4 regions of the Azospirillum sp. UENF 312511 genome follow, and region 3 is predicted to be linked to each of the others. Evidence: riboswitches for the same ligand, from Rfam matches in the RefSeq annotation. Region 3 holds a riboswitch; each other region holds the start of a gene.
What was found. A riboswitch is a leader RNA that binds a small molecule or an ion and turns the genes downstream of it on or off. The one in region 3 is predicted to bind thiamine pyrophosphate.
Positions count from the first base shown of each region.

Region 1: linked by a shared signal. The riboswitch ahead of ACWPN7_RS13040 (ABC transporter substrate-binding protein) and the one ahead of thiO (glycine oxidase ThiO) in region 3 are both predicted to bind thiamine pyrophosphate.
Region 2: linked by a shared signal. The riboswitch ahead of ACWPN7_RS00840 (LuxE/PaaK family acyltransferase) and the one ahead of thiO (glycine oxidase ThiO) in region 3 are both predicted to bind thiamine pyrophosphate.
Region 4: linked by a shared signal. The riboswitch ahead of thiC (phosphomethylpyrimidine synthase ThiC) and the one ahead of thiO (glycine oxidase ThiO) in region 3 are both predicted to bind thiamine pyrophosphate.

Region 1 covers NZ_JBSNCG010000003.1:351,049-355,274, reverse strand. The annotation lists gene ACWPN7_RS13055 (phytoene desaturase family protein) at 1-210, opposite strand, end outside; gene ACWPN7_RS13050 (DMT family transporter) at 441-1,337, shown strand; gene ACWPN7_RS13045 (STAS domain-containing protein) at 1,342-1,719, opposite strand; TPP riboswitch at 1,881-1,978, shown strand; gene ACWPN7_RS13040 (ABC transporter substrate-binding protein) at 2,048-3,202, shown strand; gene ACWPN7_RS13035 (branched-chain amino acid ABC transporter permease) at 3,210-4,094, shown strand; gene ACWPN7_RS13030 (branched-chain amino acid ABC transporter ATP-binding protein/permease) at 4,159-4,226, shown strand, end outside.
Region 2 covers NZ_JBSNCG010000001.1:170,047-174,272, reverse strand. The annotation lists gene ACWPN7_RS00850 (acetylornithine deacetylase/succinyl-diaminopimelate desuccinylase family protein) at 1-1,052, shown strand, start outside; gene ACWPN7_RS00845 (class I SAM-dependent methyltransferase) at 1,098-1,673, shown strand; TPP riboswitch at 1,906-2,035, shown strand; gene ACWPN7_RS00840 (LuxE/PaaK family acyltransferase) at 2,112-3,203, shown strand; gene ACWPN7_RS00835 (acyl-CoA reductase) at 3,188-4,226, shown strand, end outside.
Region 3 covers NZ_JBSNCG010000002.1:396,486-400,711, forward strand. The annotation lists gene mgtE (magnesium transporter) at 246-1,685, shown strand; TPP riboswitch at 1,732-1,835, shown strand; gene thiO (glycine oxidase ThiO) at 1,827-2,996, shown strand; gene thiS (sulfur carrier protein ThiS) at 2,993-3,202, shown strand; gene ACWPN7_RS10230 (thiazole synthase) at 3,249-4,019, shown strand; gene ACWPN7_RS10235 (PaaI family thioesterase) at 4,070-4,226, shown strand, end outside.
Region 4 covers NZ_JBSNCG010000003.1:84,577-88,802, reverse strand. The annotation lists gene ACWPN7_RS11735 (MFS transporter) at 1-103, shown strand, start outside; gene oxlT (oxalate/formate MFS antiporter) at 557-1,819, shown strand; gene ACWPN7_RS11725 (hypothetical protein) at 1,891-2,079, opposite strand; TPP riboswitch at 2,284-2,396, shown strand; gene thiC (phosphomethylpyrimidine synthase ThiC) at 2,513-4,226, shown strand, end outside.

The DNA of each region.
Region 1 (4,226 bases), on a different contig from region 3:
GGCCGCCGCGGTCAGCCCGCCGATGCCGGCGCCCACCACGACGACACCGTCCTTTTGCCCAAGGACGGCGGGCGCGGGCCAGGGGTGGGGCTCGCGCTCGGCCAGACGGCGGGCAAGGATCGGGGCAATGACCCGCTCCGGCAGGAAACGGCAGGCGGCGGCTTTCACCTTGGTGGCGAGTGTGGCGGTGAGCGAGGCTACGGTCGGCATGGCGGACCCTTGCGGTGGTGACGCCCGCCAGACTGTCCGAGGCACCGGACGGGGCCAGCGCCGATCCGCGAAAGGCCGGGGCCGCTTCGCCAAACGCCCGAACGTCGATTCACGAAGCGTGAAACGCCGGTGCTTTCTCTGGGCAATGTGGCCTCCGGGCGATGTGGCGCGGGCCAGACCTGCGGTTGCGGCATTGGGCAGCATCCGGGCTGCTCATATACTGTGCAATCATGACCCAAGCCGCCGCTCTTCCCGCCGCTGCCGCCAGCGACGACACCCGCCGTGCCATCGGCTGCTTCGTGCTGGCCATCTTCCTGTTCGCGGGCATGGACACGCTCATCAAATACTTGAGCAGCGGCTATCCGGTGGCGCAGCTCATGTTCGCGCGGTCGGTGGTGGCGGTGGTGCTGGTCGGCGGCATCTCGGTGGCGCGCAGCGGGTGGGGCGGGATGCGCACACGGCGCCCGGTCGCCCACGTCTTCCGTTCGCTGGCCGGGCTGCTGTCGATGGGCTGCTTCTTCTACGCCTTCAAGCATCTGCCGCTGGCCGAGGTCTATGTGCTGAGCTTCGCCGGGCCGCTGTTCATCACGGCGCTGTCCATGCCGCTGCTCGGCGAGCCGGTGGGCTGGCGGCGTTGGGCGGCGGTGCTGGTCGGCTTCGGTGGCGTGGTGGTGATGGCCCGCCCGGAGGCCGACGCGCCGCTCCTGCCGATTTTCGTCGGTGTGGCCGCAGCCTTCTTCTACGCGCTGGCGATGATCGCGGTGCGCGGCCTGTCGCGGACGGAAAGCAACACGGCCATCGTCGTCTATCTGCTGCTGACCACCACGGTGGTAAGCGGCGTGGCGGCGATCCCCGACTGGGTGCAGCCGGGCGGCTTCGACCTGGGGCTGATGCTTCTGGTCGGCACGCTGGGCGGCGCGGCGCAGGTGCTGATGACCCAGGCCTTCCGCCTGGGCCGCGCCGCGGTGGTGGCGCCCTTCGAATACACGGGGATGATCTGGGCGACCCTGCTCGGCTTCCTGGTCTTCGGCGACGTGCCGACCCCCACGGTGCTGGCCGGTGCCGGGATCATCATCGCCAGCGGGCTCTACATCCTCTATCGGGAAACGCTGCGCCGCGGCGACTGACGGGTCAGGCGGCGGCGGGAAGCGCCAGCCCGCCGTCAATGATGCGCGGGGAGTCCGTCAGGGCGACGATCCGGCTGCGTTCCAGCACGCGCCGGATCCGCGGCGGGTGATTTTCGAAGGCGATGGCGCCGCCGTGGTCGAGCACCGCATTGCGGAGCGCCAGCAAAATGCCGATGCCGCAGGAATCGAGGAACTCCACCCGCCCCAGATCGACGCACAGGGTCACTGCCCGCGCGTCCGCGACGCGGCGGAGCAGCGGCGTCAGGCCGGGCAGGGCGGCGTGGTCGATCCGCCCCGACAGGACGGTGCGCAGCCCGCGTCCGCCCTGCGCCGTGGCGAAGGGGTGCAGGGTGACGGTGCTGTGCGACGGGGTGGGCCGCATGCTTCGTGACGACTTTCCGGTTGGGGCAACGGTCCGGCGCGGGCCGGGGGCGGCGGAAGGAACCACGGGAAGCGCGACTCTCCGGTGTCTGTTGCGTTGCGAAATTGTGAAAAGGCGCCGGGCCGCCGCTTGACAGCCGCGCGCCGGGCTCACACTGTGCACACGAACGGCTGGGGTGCCTGCCGCAAGGCGGGCTGAGACCACACCCATCGAACCTGATCTGGGTCATGCCAGCGAAGGGAGCCAAGCGTTCGAGGCTGTGCCGCCGCTACACCCCTGGCCTCCTCGTCCTCGCGCGGTTCTTCGCCGGGCAGGAGGAGACACATCCATGCGGCGCTTCCTTTCCATCCTCTCGGCAACGGTCTTTACGGCGGCCTTTTCGTCGTCGCTCCTGCCCGGCGCGGCGCGGGCGGGCGAGGCCTCGGTCCCCGTGCTGGTGCCGTTGACCGGCTTCCTGTCGCTGGAGGGGACGAGCCAGCGCAACGGCGCCGTCCTGGCGCTGAAGGACGCGCCCGCGGGTGTCGCGGTGCGGTCGGAGGTGATCGACACCGGCACCTCGCCGGAGGCTGCGGTCACGGCGCTGGAGCGCGCGGCAGGCGGCAAGGTCACGGCGGTGGCGGCCAGCATGCTGGGCACGCAGATGCTGGCGATGCTGCCGCTGGCCCAGGATTACGGCATTCCGCTGGTCACGGTCTCCGGCACGGCGAGCATCACCGAGCAGGGCAACCCCTGGGTCTTCCGCTTCTTCCCCGGCGACGCCGTGACCAAGGAGGCCCACGCCCGGTACGTGACGGAGGAGTTGGGCAAGAAGCGCCCGGCGGTGATCTACCAGACGACGGCCTACGGGCAGAGCGGCAAGGCCCATCTGGAGCAGGCCTTCAAGAAGCTCGGCGTCGAGCCGGTGTTCGAGGAGGGGGTGGACCCTGCCGCCAAGGATCTGCTGGCGGTCCTGACAAAGGCGCTGGCCGCCAAGCCCGACGTGCTGGTGCTGCACCTGCATTCCGGCCCGACCGCCCTGTTCATCCGGCAGGCGGCAGCCAACGGGGTGGCGGTGCCGATCGTCGCCGGCTCCGCCATGCACCAGCCGAGCACCGCGGCGCTTCTGGAGCCGGCCGAGCTGAAGGGCGTCTGCGCCGAGACGGCGGCCTCGCCGATCTCCGGCGGCAACCCAGAGGTGGAGGCCTTCACCGCCGCCTACCGCGCCGCCTTCAACGCGGAGCCGGACGCCTTCGCGCTCGGCCAGTATGACGGCATCCGCATGGTGCTGGCGGCTGTGCAGGGCGGCGCGGACAGCGCGGAGGCGGTGCGCAAGACTTTGTCCGGCGGGACCCACCAGGGCCTCGCCATGACCTACCGGTCGGACGGCAAGGGCAACATGGCGCATTCCGCGGTGATCGTTTGCTACGACGGCGCCTCACGGGTGCCGGCGATCGCCAAGCGCTACGACAACCTGACCGGTGTGGTGACCGGCGCGGTGAAGTGAGCGGGCCTTGATCACCCTGCAGCTTCTCGTCAACGGCCTCGCCCTGGGCGCGGCCTACGCGCTGGTCGCGCTGGGCTTCGTGCTGGTGCTGAACGCCACCGCGGCGGTGAATTTCGCGCAGGGCGATCTCGTGATGGCCGGCGGGCTGCTCGGCGTGGCGCTGGCGCCGCATCTGCCGGGGTATCTGCCGCTGCCCGGGCTGCTCCTGCTGCCGGTGGTGCTGGTGCTGATGGCCGGGCTGGGGCTGCTGCTGGCGGCTGCGGCCTATCTGCCGCTGCGGCGCCGCCCACCGGTGGCGGTCTTCATCAGCACGATCGCGGCGGGCATCATCCTGCAGAACGGCGCCTCCGCCCTGTTCGGGCCGGAACCGCGGGCGGCCCCGCCGCTGCTGAGCGGGGGGACGCTCGACCTCGGTGGCTTGGTGGTGGCGGAGCAGTCGCTGGCGATCATCGCCGTTGCCGCTCTGCTCATCGCCGGGCAGCAATGGCTGTTCGGGCGGACCCAGCTCGGCCGGCGCCTGCGCGCCACGGCCCAGGACCCGGAGATGGCGCGGGCCTGCGGCGTGCCGGTGACGGCGATGATCCTGATCACCTTCGCGCTCGGCACCGCCTTCGCCGGGGCGGCGGGGCTGCTGCTTGCCAACCGCTACTTCGTCACGCCGACGGCGGGCGGCGACCTGATCCTCAAGGCCTACATTGCCGTGACCATCGGCGGCTGGGGCTCGGTCCCCGGGGCGGTGGCCGGCGCGCTGCTGATCGCGCTGTTCGAGGTGGGGGTGTCGTCGGTGCTGTCCTATCCGGTGGCGCTGGGGCTGCTCTACGCCACGCTGCTGGTCATCCTGGTGGCCCGTCCACAGGGGCTGTTCGGGGAGGCGGCGCGGCGCCGTGCGTAAGGGCGTGTGCAAGTTGTGGGCGCTGGCCCCCACCCTGACCCTCCCCCGCTGGGCGGGGGAGGGAATGATGCTTGCGGTGCTGCTGGCGTACGCGCTGCTGTACGCGTCGCCCTACGGGCTGCGCGTGTTGAC
Region 2 (4,226 bases), on a different contig from region 3:
TGATCGCCCGCATCGAAGGGCGCGAGCCCGGCCCCTGCGTGCATTTCAACGGCCACATCGACGTGGTGCCCGCCGGCCAAGGCTGGACGGTCGATCCCTTCGATGGCGTCGTGAAGGATGGGCGCGTCTACGGCCGTGGCGCCTGCGACATGAAGGGCGGGATCGCCGCCTCCATCATCGCCGTTGAAGCGATATTGGAGGCGGGCATCCCCTTCCCCGGTGCCCTGGAAATCTCCGGCACGGTGGACGAGGAGTCCGGCGGCTACGGCGGGGTCGGGCATCTTGCCACGCTCGGTTACTTCTCCCGCCCGCGGGTCGATCACGTCATCATTCCGGAGCCGCTGAACGTGGACCGCGTGTGCATCGGCCACCGCGGCGTCTGGTGGGCGGAGATCGAGACGAAGGGCCGCGTCGCCCACGGCTCCATGCCCTTCCTCGGCAACTGCGCGGTGCGCCACATGGGCGCCGTGCTGCACCGGATCGAGACGGAGCTGATTCCCCGGCTGGCCGCCAAGCGCACGACCATGCCGGTGGTCCCGGAAGGGGCGCGGCAGTCCACCCTGAACATCAACGCCATCCACGGCGGCCAGCCGGAGGATCATGGCGGCCTGCCCAGCCCGATGGTGCCCGACCGCTGCCGCATGGTCATCGACCGCCGCTATTTGATCGAGGAGGACCCGGAGGAGGTGCGGGCGGAGATCGTCGGCATTCTGGAGGGTCTGCGCCGCGAGCGCCCCGGCTTCGACTACGAGCTGCGCGAGGTGCTGGCCTTCCTGCCCACCTTGACCGACGCCGACGCGCCGGTGGTGCGGGCGGTGGGGGCGGCCATCGAGACGGTGCTGGGCCGCCCAGCGGCGCAGGTGGTGTCCCCCGGCACCTACGACCAGAAGCACATCGCGCGGGTCGGGCATCTGAAGGACTGCATCGCCTACGGCCCCGGCATCCTCGACCTCGCCCACCAGCCGGACGAGTATGTGGACATCGACGACATGGTCCATTCCGCGCAGGTGATGGCGATGGCCGCCCTGTCGCTGTTGCGGCGGGAGGTGTAGGGTCGCGTTCGTGGCAACAACAACGGCTGGCGGGAAGCGCGCGCGATGTCGAACCTCAAGCTCAACCTTGGCTGCGGCGACACGCGGCTTGCCGGTTACGTGAACGTGGACAAGTACGGCACCTTTGGGCCGGACATCGTGGCCGACCTGGAGGTCGTGCCCTGGCCGTTCGAGGAGAGCAGCGTCGCCGACGTCCAGCTCATCCACGCGCTGGAGCATATGGGCCAGACGACCGAGGGCTTCCTGAACATCATGAAGGAGCTGTACCGCGTCTGCCGCCACGGCGCGCGGATCACCATCAAGGTGCCGCACCCGCGCAGCGAGGGCTATCTCGGCGACCCGACCCACGTCCGCCCGATCACGCCCAACGTGCTGAGCCTGTTCTCGATGGAGGAGAACCGGAAATTCATCGAGCGCGGCTGGCCCAACACCCGGCTGGCCATGCATCTGAACGTCGATTTCCGTACGCTGTCGATCACCTACGCCCCGACTCCGCGCTGGCACCACAAGCTGGCGTCCGGAGAAGTCACGAACCAGGAGGTGATGGAGGCGATGGAGAGCCAGAACAACGTCATCGACGAGATCGCCATGGTCTTGGAGGTGGTGAAGGCCGCCGCCTGAACCCGACCTCCCTGAACCAGGGCAATCGCATTTGACTTTCATAGCCCTCTCCCCCTGGGGAGAGGGTGGCCCGTAGGGCCGGTGAGGGGGTTGCGCAAGGCGGTTCGTCCGGCACAAGCGCAACCCCCTCACCCTAACCCTCTCCCCGGAGGGGAGAGGGGATTTCAAATGCGATCACCCTACCCTCGAACCCGACCTCCTTGACGGGCGGGGGCCGGTCCCTTAGCTTGCAAAGTGTTCCCTGGGGGGCCTCGCTAGGAGGCTGAGACTCCGCCGGTCCGGCGCTTTCATCCGGACAACGCGGTGACCCATCGAACCTGATCCGGGTCATACCGGCGTAGGGACGGGACTGAAGGGCGGCACGGCGTACCCCCATTCCATCCAGACACCGCTTGTCCCGGCAACAGTTTGTTGGCGCTGCAAAAGGTGTGTCCGGACGTGACCGAAGCCCGACTTGTCGAAGAGCTGCTGGCCTTCATCGCCGCCGGAGAGGCGGACGAAGAGGCGTTCAACCGCATGGCGCTGGCCGTCTTCGCCCACCAGTTCGAGACCAACGCCCCCTACCGCCGCTTCGCCACCCAGCGGGCGCGCACCCTGCGCACGGTGAAGAGCTGGCGCGACGTGCCCGCCGTGCCGATCAGCGCCTTCAAGGACCTGACGCTGAGCGGACGCCCGCCGGAGGAGTGCCCGCACGTCTTCATGACCAGCGGCACCACCAAGGGCGTGCGCGGCAAGAGCCACCATCCGACGCTGGCGGTCTACGACCGCTCGATGACCGTCAATTTCCGCCGCCGCTTCATGGGTGACTTTGAACGGCTGCGCATGGGCATCCTGTTCCCGACCGAGCAGGCGATGCCCAACTCCTCGCTCGCCCATTATCTGGCGCTGGCGAAAAGCGAATTCGGGACCGCGGAGAGCCGCTATTTCGTCTCCGACGCCGGGCTGGACGTGGACGGGGCCATCGACGCGCTGTCCCGCGCCGAGGCGACCGGTGAACCCTACGCCCTGCTGGGGGCGAGCTTCAGCGTCGTGCATCTGATGGACGCGCTGGCCGAGCGGGGGCGGAGCTTCGCCCTGCCGGCGGGCAGCCGCATCCTCGACACCGGCGGCTTCAAGGGCCAGTCGCGCGAGATGGCGGCGGAGGAGTTCTACGGCCGCCTGTCCGCCACCTTCGGCGTGCCGCGCCGGCTGTGCATCAACATGTACGGCATGACCGAGCTGAGCACCCAGTTCTACGACGACGGCAACGAGGCCTGCCCGTCGGTGAAGTCCGGCCCGCACTGGATCCGCAGCCGGGTCATCAACCCGCTGACCGGGCAGGAGGTGCCGCACGGCAGCGTCGGCGTTCTGGTCCATCACGATCTGGCCCATTTCAACTGCGCCTCGGCCATCCTGACCGAGGATGCGGGGGTGGAGGTGGACGGCGGCTTCCAGCTTCTCGGCCGGGCGGACGGGGCGGATGCCAAGGGCTGCTCCATGGCGGTCGAGGACTTCCTCAAAGCGGCGCGGGCCCCATGGCCGTTGGCTTGATGGAGCGCGCCGGGCATCTGCCGGGGTTGTCCGCCGACGCGGTGGACTGGCGGACGCTGACCTTCCGGCGCGGTGCCGAGACGCTCGACGTGGCGGTGCCGGTGCTGAGCGAGGCACAGGTCGCTGAATTGGCAACGCGGGTGCGGACGAACGCGCGGACCTATCTGAGACACCGCACCGTCGCGGAAATCGCCGCCACCATCGACCGCGCCGTCGCCCGGCTGCTCAACCGCGACAATCCCTGGCGGCAGAAGGCGGAACGTCTGCTGCCGCTGGTCACCGGCTACGACGCCGAGATGGTCCGGCTGGGTCTGACCGGCTATCTGAAAACCTTCCGCGGGCCGGAGCTGCGGAAGTTCATCACCGAGGATTTCGCCAACCCGGCGGTGCTCGACGATTTCCAGCCGATGCCCAAGGGCGGCTTCGCCCACGCCTTCGGGCCGGAACTGCTGCTGCATGTCTGGGCGGGCAACGTGCCGGGCCTGCCGCTGTGGAGCCTGATCTCCGGCCTGCTGGTCAAGGCCGGCACGGTCGGCAAGCTGCCGAGCGCCGAGCCGCTGTTCGCCGGCTGGTTCGCGCAGATCCTGGCGGAGATCGACCCGGAGCTGGCCGACTGCATCGCCATCGTCTGGTGGAAGGGCGGCGACGAAGCGGCGGAGCGCGCGTGGCTGGGCCGCGCCGACACGGTGGTCGCCTATGGCGGCAACGACGCGCTGGAGGCCATCCGGGCGCGGGTGCCGATCACCGCGCGCTTCCTGCCCTACGGCCACAAGATCAGCTTCGGCATGGTCGCCCGCTCCGCGCTCGACGCCGGGAAGGCGGGGGCGGTGGCGCGGCAGGCGGCCTACGACGTGGCGCGCTACGACCAGCAGGGCTGCTACTCGCCCCAGACTTTTTTCGTGGAGCGCGGCGGGCGGGTGTCGCCGCGCGAATTCGCCGGCTATCTGGCGCACGAGCTGGACGCGCTGGGCAGCAAGTTCCCGCGCCGTCCCCTGTCGATGGGCGAGGCGGGCAGCGTCGCGT
Region 3 (4,226 bases):
AAAGCCCCGCGCGCATTATGGGTGCACGAATTGTGAAGCCTACGCAAGCAATTGCGCGCAGGGCTGGAGGTCCCGAGCCGGCCCGCCGGGCTGGACAAAAGGGCGGCACACCTATATTCGGTGGGCGCCCCGGCGGGAACCCGCAAGGGCTCCCCACCAACCCGCAAACGCCGGTGCGCCATGGTCGGCCGATCGCAGGACCATGCCGTCACGCCGCATTGCCATCGTGAAGGGAGGGTGCCGCCATGCACACCGACCGCCAGGAACCGGATCGTATCCAGGACGATGTGCCGCACCCGGCCGAACGCCCCGACCCGCCCCGCGAGGACGGCGAGGAGGAGCGCGCCTATGGTGTGGAGCCCGAGTTCGTCGAGGAGGTCGTCGAACGGCTGCACGCCGGACGGCGCGACGAGCTGCGGGCCGAGCTGGACACGCTTCATCCCGCCGACATCGCCGACCTGATCGAGCAGCTGGGCCACGATGACCGGGAGTCGCTGATCGGCGTCCTGCGCCCCGACTTCGACGGCGAGGTGCTGAGCTACCTCAACCCAGATCTCCGCGAGGAGATCGTCGAGCTGTTCGAGCCGAAGGAACTGGCCGCCGCCGTCGCGGAGCTGGACACCGACGACGCCGTCGACGTCATCGAGGATCTGGACGAGGACACCCGGCGCGAGGTTTTGGAGAATCTGCCGGCCGCCGACCGCGCGCTGGTCCAGGAGAACCTGACCTACGACGAGTACACCGCCGGCCGCCTGATGCAGCGCGATCTGGTGGCGGTGCCGCAGTTCTGGACGGTGGGCAAGACCATTGACTATGTCCGCGCCGCCACCGACGAGCTGCCGGAGGATTTCTACGACATCTTCGTCGTCGATCCGATGCACCGGGTGGTCGGGGCGGTGCCGCTGTCGCGCCTGCTGCGCCAGAAGCGGTCGGTCCGCATCGCCGATCTGGTGACGGGGGAGGTGGACACCATCCCCGCCACCATGGACCAGGAGGAGGTGGCGAACCTGTTCCGCCAATACGCCCTGGTCTCCGCCCCCGTGGTGGACGCTGGCGGGCGGCTGATCGGCGTCATCACCGTCGACGACGTGGTCCACATCATCGACGAGGAGGCCGAGGACGACATCGGCAAGCTGGGCGGCGTCGGCGACACCTCCATCTACCGCTCGGTTCTGGAAACCTCGCGCTCGCGCATTTCCTGGCTGGGGCTGAACCTGTTCACCGCCTTCGCGGCGGCGGGCGTCATCTCGCTGTTCGAGGCGACCATCGAGCAGATCGTGGCGCTGGCGGTGCTGATGCCGATCACCGCCTCGATGGGCGGCAACGCCGGGACCCAGACCCTGACCGTGGCGGTGCGCGCCCTGGCGACGCGCGAGTTGTCGTCCTCCAACGCGCCCCGCGTGGTGGGCAAGGAGGTTCTGGTCGGGCTGCTCAACGGCGCCGTCTTCGCCACGCTGGTGGGGGCCATCGCCGCGACGTGGTTCGAGCCGATGATCGGCCTCGTGATCGGCTGCGCCATGGTCATCAACCTGTTCGTCGCCGGGCTGTGCGGGGTGCTGATTCCCATCGGGCTGGACCGGCTGGGCGTCGATCCGGCGGTGGCGAGTTCGGTCTTCCTGACCACCATGACCGACGTCATCGGATTCCTGTCCTTCCTGGGGCTGGCGTCGCTTTTGTTGTTGTGACCAACGAAAAGGGGCTTGCCAAAGGCGGCTCTCTTCCGGATGATCCGCGCATTGGCTGGGGTGCCGTGCGGGATGCGCTCGCGCGGCTGAGATCACACCCATCGAACCTGTCTGGATAATGCCAGCGAAGGGAGCCGCCGCATGGTATCCGCGCCCTTATTTCATTCCGATTCCGCAAAGCCCACCGTCGCCGTGGTCGGCGCTGGGGTGATCGGCCTGTCCATCGCCTGGAGGCTGGCCGCCGCCGGCTGCCGGGTGGAGGTCTTCGACCGTGGCGCTGCCGGCCGGGGCGCCAGCCACGCCGCGGGCGGCATGCTCGCCGCCTGCGTGGAGACCGAACCCGGCGAAGAGAGCCTTCTGCCGCTGACCCGCGCCTCGCAGAACCTGTGGCCCGCCTTCGCGGCGGAGCTGGAGGCCGCCTCCGGCATGGCGGTGGACCTGCGCGACGAAGGCACCATGGTCATCGCGCTGAACGCCGACGACGCCGCCAAGGTGCGCTTCCTGCACGATTTCCAGACCAAGCTCGGCCTGCCGGTCGAGTGGTTGAGCGGGGCGGAGGTGCGGCGGCGCGAGCCCTACCTCCAGCCGGGCGTGGCCGGCGCGCTCTTCTGCGCCGGCGACCATCAGGTGGACAACCGCAAGGTCGCCGCCGCCCTGCACGCCGCTGCTTTGCGGGCTGGTGCCGTGGTGCACGAGTATGCAGAGATCGGCCGCATCGAGGTCCGTGGTGGTCGCGCCGTTGGCGTCCAGGTTGGTGACCGGCTGGTCGAGGCCGACCATGTGGTCCTGGCCGCCGGGGCGTGGTCGGGCTGGATAGACGGGCTGTCCCCGGCGGTGCGTCCGCCCGTGCGTCCGGTGAAGGGGCAGATGCTCTGCCTGCGCATGGACGCCCGCCTGCCGCTGCTGCGCCATGTGGTGTGGACCCCCGGCACCTACCTGATCCCGCGGCTGGACGGGCGGCTGTTGGTCGGCGCCACGACGGAGGAGCGCGGATTCGACGACCGGCTGACCGCGGGGGGCCAGTTCGCCCTGCTGGAAGGGGCGTGGCGTGCCCTACCGGGTATCGCCGAACTGCCCATCGAAGAGGCGTGGGCCGGTTTCCGCCCCGGCACCCGCGACGACGCCCCGATCCTCGGCCTCTCGGAGGTGGAGGGGCTGGTCTACGCCACCGGGCACCACCGCAACGGCATCCTGCTGACCCCGGTCACCGCGGATTCGATCGCGCGGCTGATCCTGACCGGGGAGGCTGATCCGGTGATCCGCCCCTTCGCGCTCGACCGCTTCGCCCAGCCCAGAGGAGCCGCGGCATGAGCGCGCGCATCCGCGTCAACGGGCGGGAGGAGGATCTCGCCGCCCCCACCGTCGCCGCCCTGCTGGCCGGGCGGGGAATCGCCGCGGGCACCCGCGGGGTCGCGGTCGCCCTCAACGGCGCCGTCCTGCCGTCCCGCCGCTGGGACGAGACGCCGCTGTCCGCGGGCGACGCCCTGGAGATCATCCGCCCCGTGCAGGGCGGCTGAAATTCTCACCCGCCGGAGCGCGGGTCCGACATTCAAGGAAACACCCATGAACGACACGCTCACCATAGCGGGCCGTGAGTTCCGCTCGCGCCTGTTTCTCGGCACCGCTGGCTATCCGAACCAGCAGGTCATGCTTGACGCGCTGGCGGCCAGCGGCAGCGAACTGGTCACTCTGGCCATCCGCCGCATCAGCCTGGACGGCTATTCGGAAAGCCTCGTCGACGTCATCGGGGACCGCGCCGGACTGCTGCCCAACACCGCCGGCTGCCTGACCGCCAAGGAGGCGGTGCTGACTGCGCAGCTCGCCCGCGAGGCGCTGGATGTGGACTGGATCAAGCTGGAGGTCATCGGCGACCGCGAGCTGCTCTACCCCGACGTCGAGGAGCTGCTGCGCGCGACGGAGGAGCTGGTGGCCGATGGCTTCACCGTTCTGCCCTACTGCAACGACGATCCGGTGACCTGCCGCAAGCTCGCCGATCTGGGTGCTGCGGCGGTGATGCCGCTGGGCGCCTTCATCGGCTCGGGGTTGGGCATCCGCAACCCGCACGCCATCGAGACGATCTGCGCGCGCAGCCCGGTGCCGGTGGTCCTGGACGCCGGAATCGGCACGGCGTCGGACGCCGCGCTGGCGATGGAGCTGGGCTGCGCCGCCGTCCTGCTGAACACTGCGGTGTCGAAGGCGCGCGATCCGGTGCGCATGGCGGCGGCGATGCGCGACGCGGTGGCGGCGGGGCGGGCGGCCCGTCTGGCCGGGCGCATGCCGAAACGGGCCTTCGCGGAGGCGTCGAGCCCGCAGCTCGGCTTGATCGGAACGTAAGGCTGGCGCAGGGTAAGGGCCGCCCGAACACAATCAGAGAGACCCGAGACGTGCCCAAGACCTTCGAACCGCGCGATCCGGACTGGGAGGCGCGCTGCCGCGCCGGCTTCGAACGCCAGCCGATCTGCAAGACGCTGGGGATCGAGCTGACGCGGCTGGAGCCTGGCTTCTGCGAGATGCGCCTGCCGTTCCGCGCCGACCTGACGC
Region 4 (4,226 bases), on a different contig from region 3:
CGGCTGGGATTCGGTGCTGTGGGTGTCCTTCATTCCGCTGGCGGCGGCCATAGCGGCGCTCGCTGTCACCGCCTCGTCCCGCGCTGCCTCCGCGGCTGCCTGAGGCCGCTCGTCCTCTCCTTTCCGCGACCGCACTGAGCACCATCGGGTCCCGTCCTCAGGGCGGGGCCAACCCTCTCGATTGTCCGGCTTTCGAAAGCCCGAAAAATTTTTGGATGAAAAGGGCAACACGCCAAAAGTTCGTGTTGCCAACAATCATGTCTCTGGCATACCATATGCCGTATCTGGAGCGCCACGAACGCAGGGACGGCGTGACCGGCTCTCCAGCTCATCATTGAACCATGACTCACATCGGCACGGAACAAGGCCGCCCATGACGCGGCGATGCGGACGCTCGCTCGGACGCCGCTCGCCCGCCCAAGGGGACCCTCATGCCCGGTATCAAAGCGTCGCAATCCCACGGGAGGGAATGATGGTTGGATCGACAGAATCCCAGAGGCCAGCTTTTAACAGTTCCGGCGGCTCGCAGGCGCCCATCTCCGAAGGCGCGCGCTGGATGCAGATCGTCGTCGGCATCGTCTGCATGGTCGCCGCGGCCAACATCCAGTACGCCTGGACGCTCTTCGTGCCGGAAATCCAGGCCACCCATGGCTGGACCCGCGCTTCGATCCAGACCGCCTTCACCGTCTTCGTCGTCGTCCAGACCTGGCTGACCCCCATCGAAGGCTACTTCATCGACCGTTACGGCCCCCGCGCCATCGTCGCCTTCGGCGGCGTGATGACCGGCCTCTCCTGGATCATCGACAGCTACGCCGGCTCGCTCGGCATGCTCTATGTCGGTTCGGCCATCGGCGGCATCGGCGTCGGCTGCGTCTACGCCACCTGCGTCAACAGCGCGTTGAAGTGGTTCCCGGACAAGCGCGGCCTTGCCGTCGGCCTGACCGCGGGCGGCTACGGCGCCGGCTCGGCCGTGACGATCCTGCCGATCGCCAACATGATCCACTCCTCGGGCTATCAGGCGACCTTCTTCTGGTTCGGCCTGCTGCAGGGCACGATCATCCTCATCGCCGCCTACTTCCTGCGCGCCCCGCAGAAGGATCAGGTGAAGGCCTCGACCAAGGTCCTGCAGTCCCGCCGCGACTATACGCTCAAGGAAGCGCTGCAGACGCCGGTCTTCTGGGTCATGATGGTCATGTTCATCTGCACCGTCTCGGGCGGTCTGATGGCGGTGGCCCAGCTCGGCGTGATCGCCCACGATCTGGGCGTGAAGGAAGCCCCGATCAGCCTGTTCGGCATCACCATGGCGGCTCTGCCCTTCGCGCTGATGCTCGACCGCGTGATGAACGGCATCTCCCGTCCGCTGTTCGGCTTCGTCTCCGACCACATCGGCCGTGAAGCGACCATGTTCATCGCCTTCACCTTTGAAGGCCTCGGCATCCTGATGCTCAGCCGCTTCGGCCACGACCCGATCATGTTCCTGATCCTGTCGGGTCTGGTGTTCCTGGCCTGGGGCGAAGTGTACAGCCTGTTCAGCGCCACCTCGGCGGACACCTTCGGCACCAAGCATGCGGCGAAGATCTACGGCGTGCTGTACTGCGCCAAGGGCGTCGCGGCCCTGCTGGTCCCGCTGGGCAACCTGCTGATGGAAGCCACCGGCACCTGGGCGACCGTGCTCTACATCTGCGCCACCATGGACCTCATCGCGGCCTTCTGCGCCATCGCGATCCTGCGGCCCATGCTGCGCAAGCACCACGCCCGCAACGCCGAACTCGCCGCCCAGCAGGGTGCGGGTGGGCTGGCGGTGCAGCCCGGCCACTGATTGGCCCGCGAAGTTTCAGTTTCTTGTCTCGAATGACGGCCGCCGCGCGCACCCCGCGCGGCGGCCTTCTTTCATTCCAGGAAGAAGGGACGGTTGTGGCCCTCGCCGGACTGGTTGAAGCGGTCCGACGACCAGAGGCCGTCCGGTTGCTCGTCCTGCGGATCGGAAGTCCACTCGTCGTCCTCCCGCATCAGCAAAGTCAGGCCGTGGCCCATCAGGCCGGCCAGGGCGACGAAGGCGATCATCTGGGATTCGAGCATGGGACAGGCTCCGGGCACTCGGGAGGGGGCGTTGCTTCTTGTTGTTGTGATGCAGCATAGGGGGCCGGCTCAGGCTGCGCAATAGGATTTTGTATACCAGATAATGGATACCAGAATCGCGCCAATTGTATTGATCGGGTGGGATTCGCCGTGAATCGCGCCTTGAATAGCGTTGACGTGGGTGGGGCGGATGGTTCAGCATGGCGACGTTCCAAGGGGAGCCCCATAGCACGGGGCTGAGATGATGCCGTAAGGCGCCGAACCCTTTGAACCTGATCCGGGTCGTACCGGCGTAGGGACAGGAACAAACGGGCCATGGTCACGCGCATCCCCATTGCGCACCCCTCCATGGGGACCGCTCCGGTCGTCCGTTCTGCCGCTCCGTCACACCCGGGTCTCCAACGATCCTATGTGCGATGGAGATCCACAGCAGATGCCCGACACTCTTCCCCCCGCTTCCCAGAAGGCCGCGCCGTCCGACCATTTCTCGGTGACGACCGGCCCGCTGCCGTCGTCCAGCAAGGTCCATGTGGCCGGGGAGCGCTTCCCCGACCTGCGCGTGGCGATGCGCGACATCCATGTCGGCGGCGGCGAGCCACCGGTGCGCGTCTACGACACCTCCGGCCCCTACAGCGATCCCGCCGTGCAGACCGACATCCGCCGCGGCTTGGCCGAACTGCGCCGCTCCTGGATCGAGGCCCGCGGCGACGTCGAGGCCTATGAGGGCCGCGAGGTCCGTCCGGAGGACGACGGGCTGCGCGTCGGCGAGACGCGCGCCGTGCCCGTCTTCGACCGCGCCGGGCGCCGTCCGCTGCGCGGCAAGCCGGGCCGGGCGGTCACGCAGATGGCCTATGCCCGAGCCGGCATCGTCACGCCGGAGATGGAATACATCGCCGTTCGCGAGAATCTGGGCCGCCAGCGGCTGGCCGAGGCGGCGGCGCGGGATGGTGACGACTTCGGCGCCTCCATCCCCGACCATGTGACCCCGGAGTTCGTCCGCGACGAGGTGGCGCGCGGGCGGGCGATCATCCCGTCCAACATCAACCACCCCGAATCGGAGCCGATGATCATCGGCCGCAACTTCCTCACCAAGATCAACGCGAACATCGGCAACTCCGCCGTCGCGTCCTCGGTGGGGGAGGAGGTCGACAAGATGGTCTGGTCGATCCGCTGGGGCGCCGACACCGTGATGGACCTGTCCACCGGCCGCAACATCCACACCACCCGCGAATGGATCCTGCGCAACAGCCCTGTTCCGATCGGCACCGTGCCGATCTACCAGGCGCTGGAGAAGGTCGGCGGCAAGGCCGAGGACCTGACCTGGGAGATCTTCCGCGACACGCTGATCGAGCAGGCGGAGCAGGGGGTGGACTATTTCACCATCCACGCCGGCATCCGTCTGGCGCACATCCCGCTGACCGCCAAGCGCACCACGGGCATCGTGTCGCGCGGCGGCTCGATCATGGCGAAATGGTGCCTGTCCCACCACCGCGAGAGCTTCCTCTACGAGCGGTTCGAGGAGATCTGCGAGATCATGAAGGCGTACGACGTCGCCTTCTCGCTGGGTGACGGGCTGCGCCCCGGCTCCATCGCCGACGCCAACGACGCCGCCCAGTTCGCCGAGCTGGAGACGCTGGGCGAACTGACCAAGATCGCCTGGAAGCACGACGTGCAGGTGATGATCGAGGGGCCGGGCCATGTGCCCATGCACAAGATCAAGGCCAACGTCGACAAGCAGCTGGCGCTGTGCGGCGAGGCGCCCTTCTACACGCTCGGGCCGCTGACCACCGACATCGCGCCGGGCTACGACCACATCACCAGCGCCATCGGAGCCGCCATGATCGGCTGGTTCGGCACGGCGATGCTCTGCTATGTCACGCCCAAGGAGCATCTGGGGCTGCCGGACCGCGACGACGTCAAGGTGGGCGTGGTCACCTACAAGATCGCCGCCCACGCCGCCGACCTCGCCAAGGGCCATCCCGGCGCCCAGGAACGCGACGACGCCCTGTCGCGCGCCCGCTTCGAGTTCCGCTGGCGCGACCAGTTCCATCTGTCGCTGGACCCCGAGACGGCAGAGCGCTTCCACGACCAGACCCTTCCGGCGGAGGGGGCGAAGGTCGCGCATTTCTGTTCGATGTGCGGGCCGA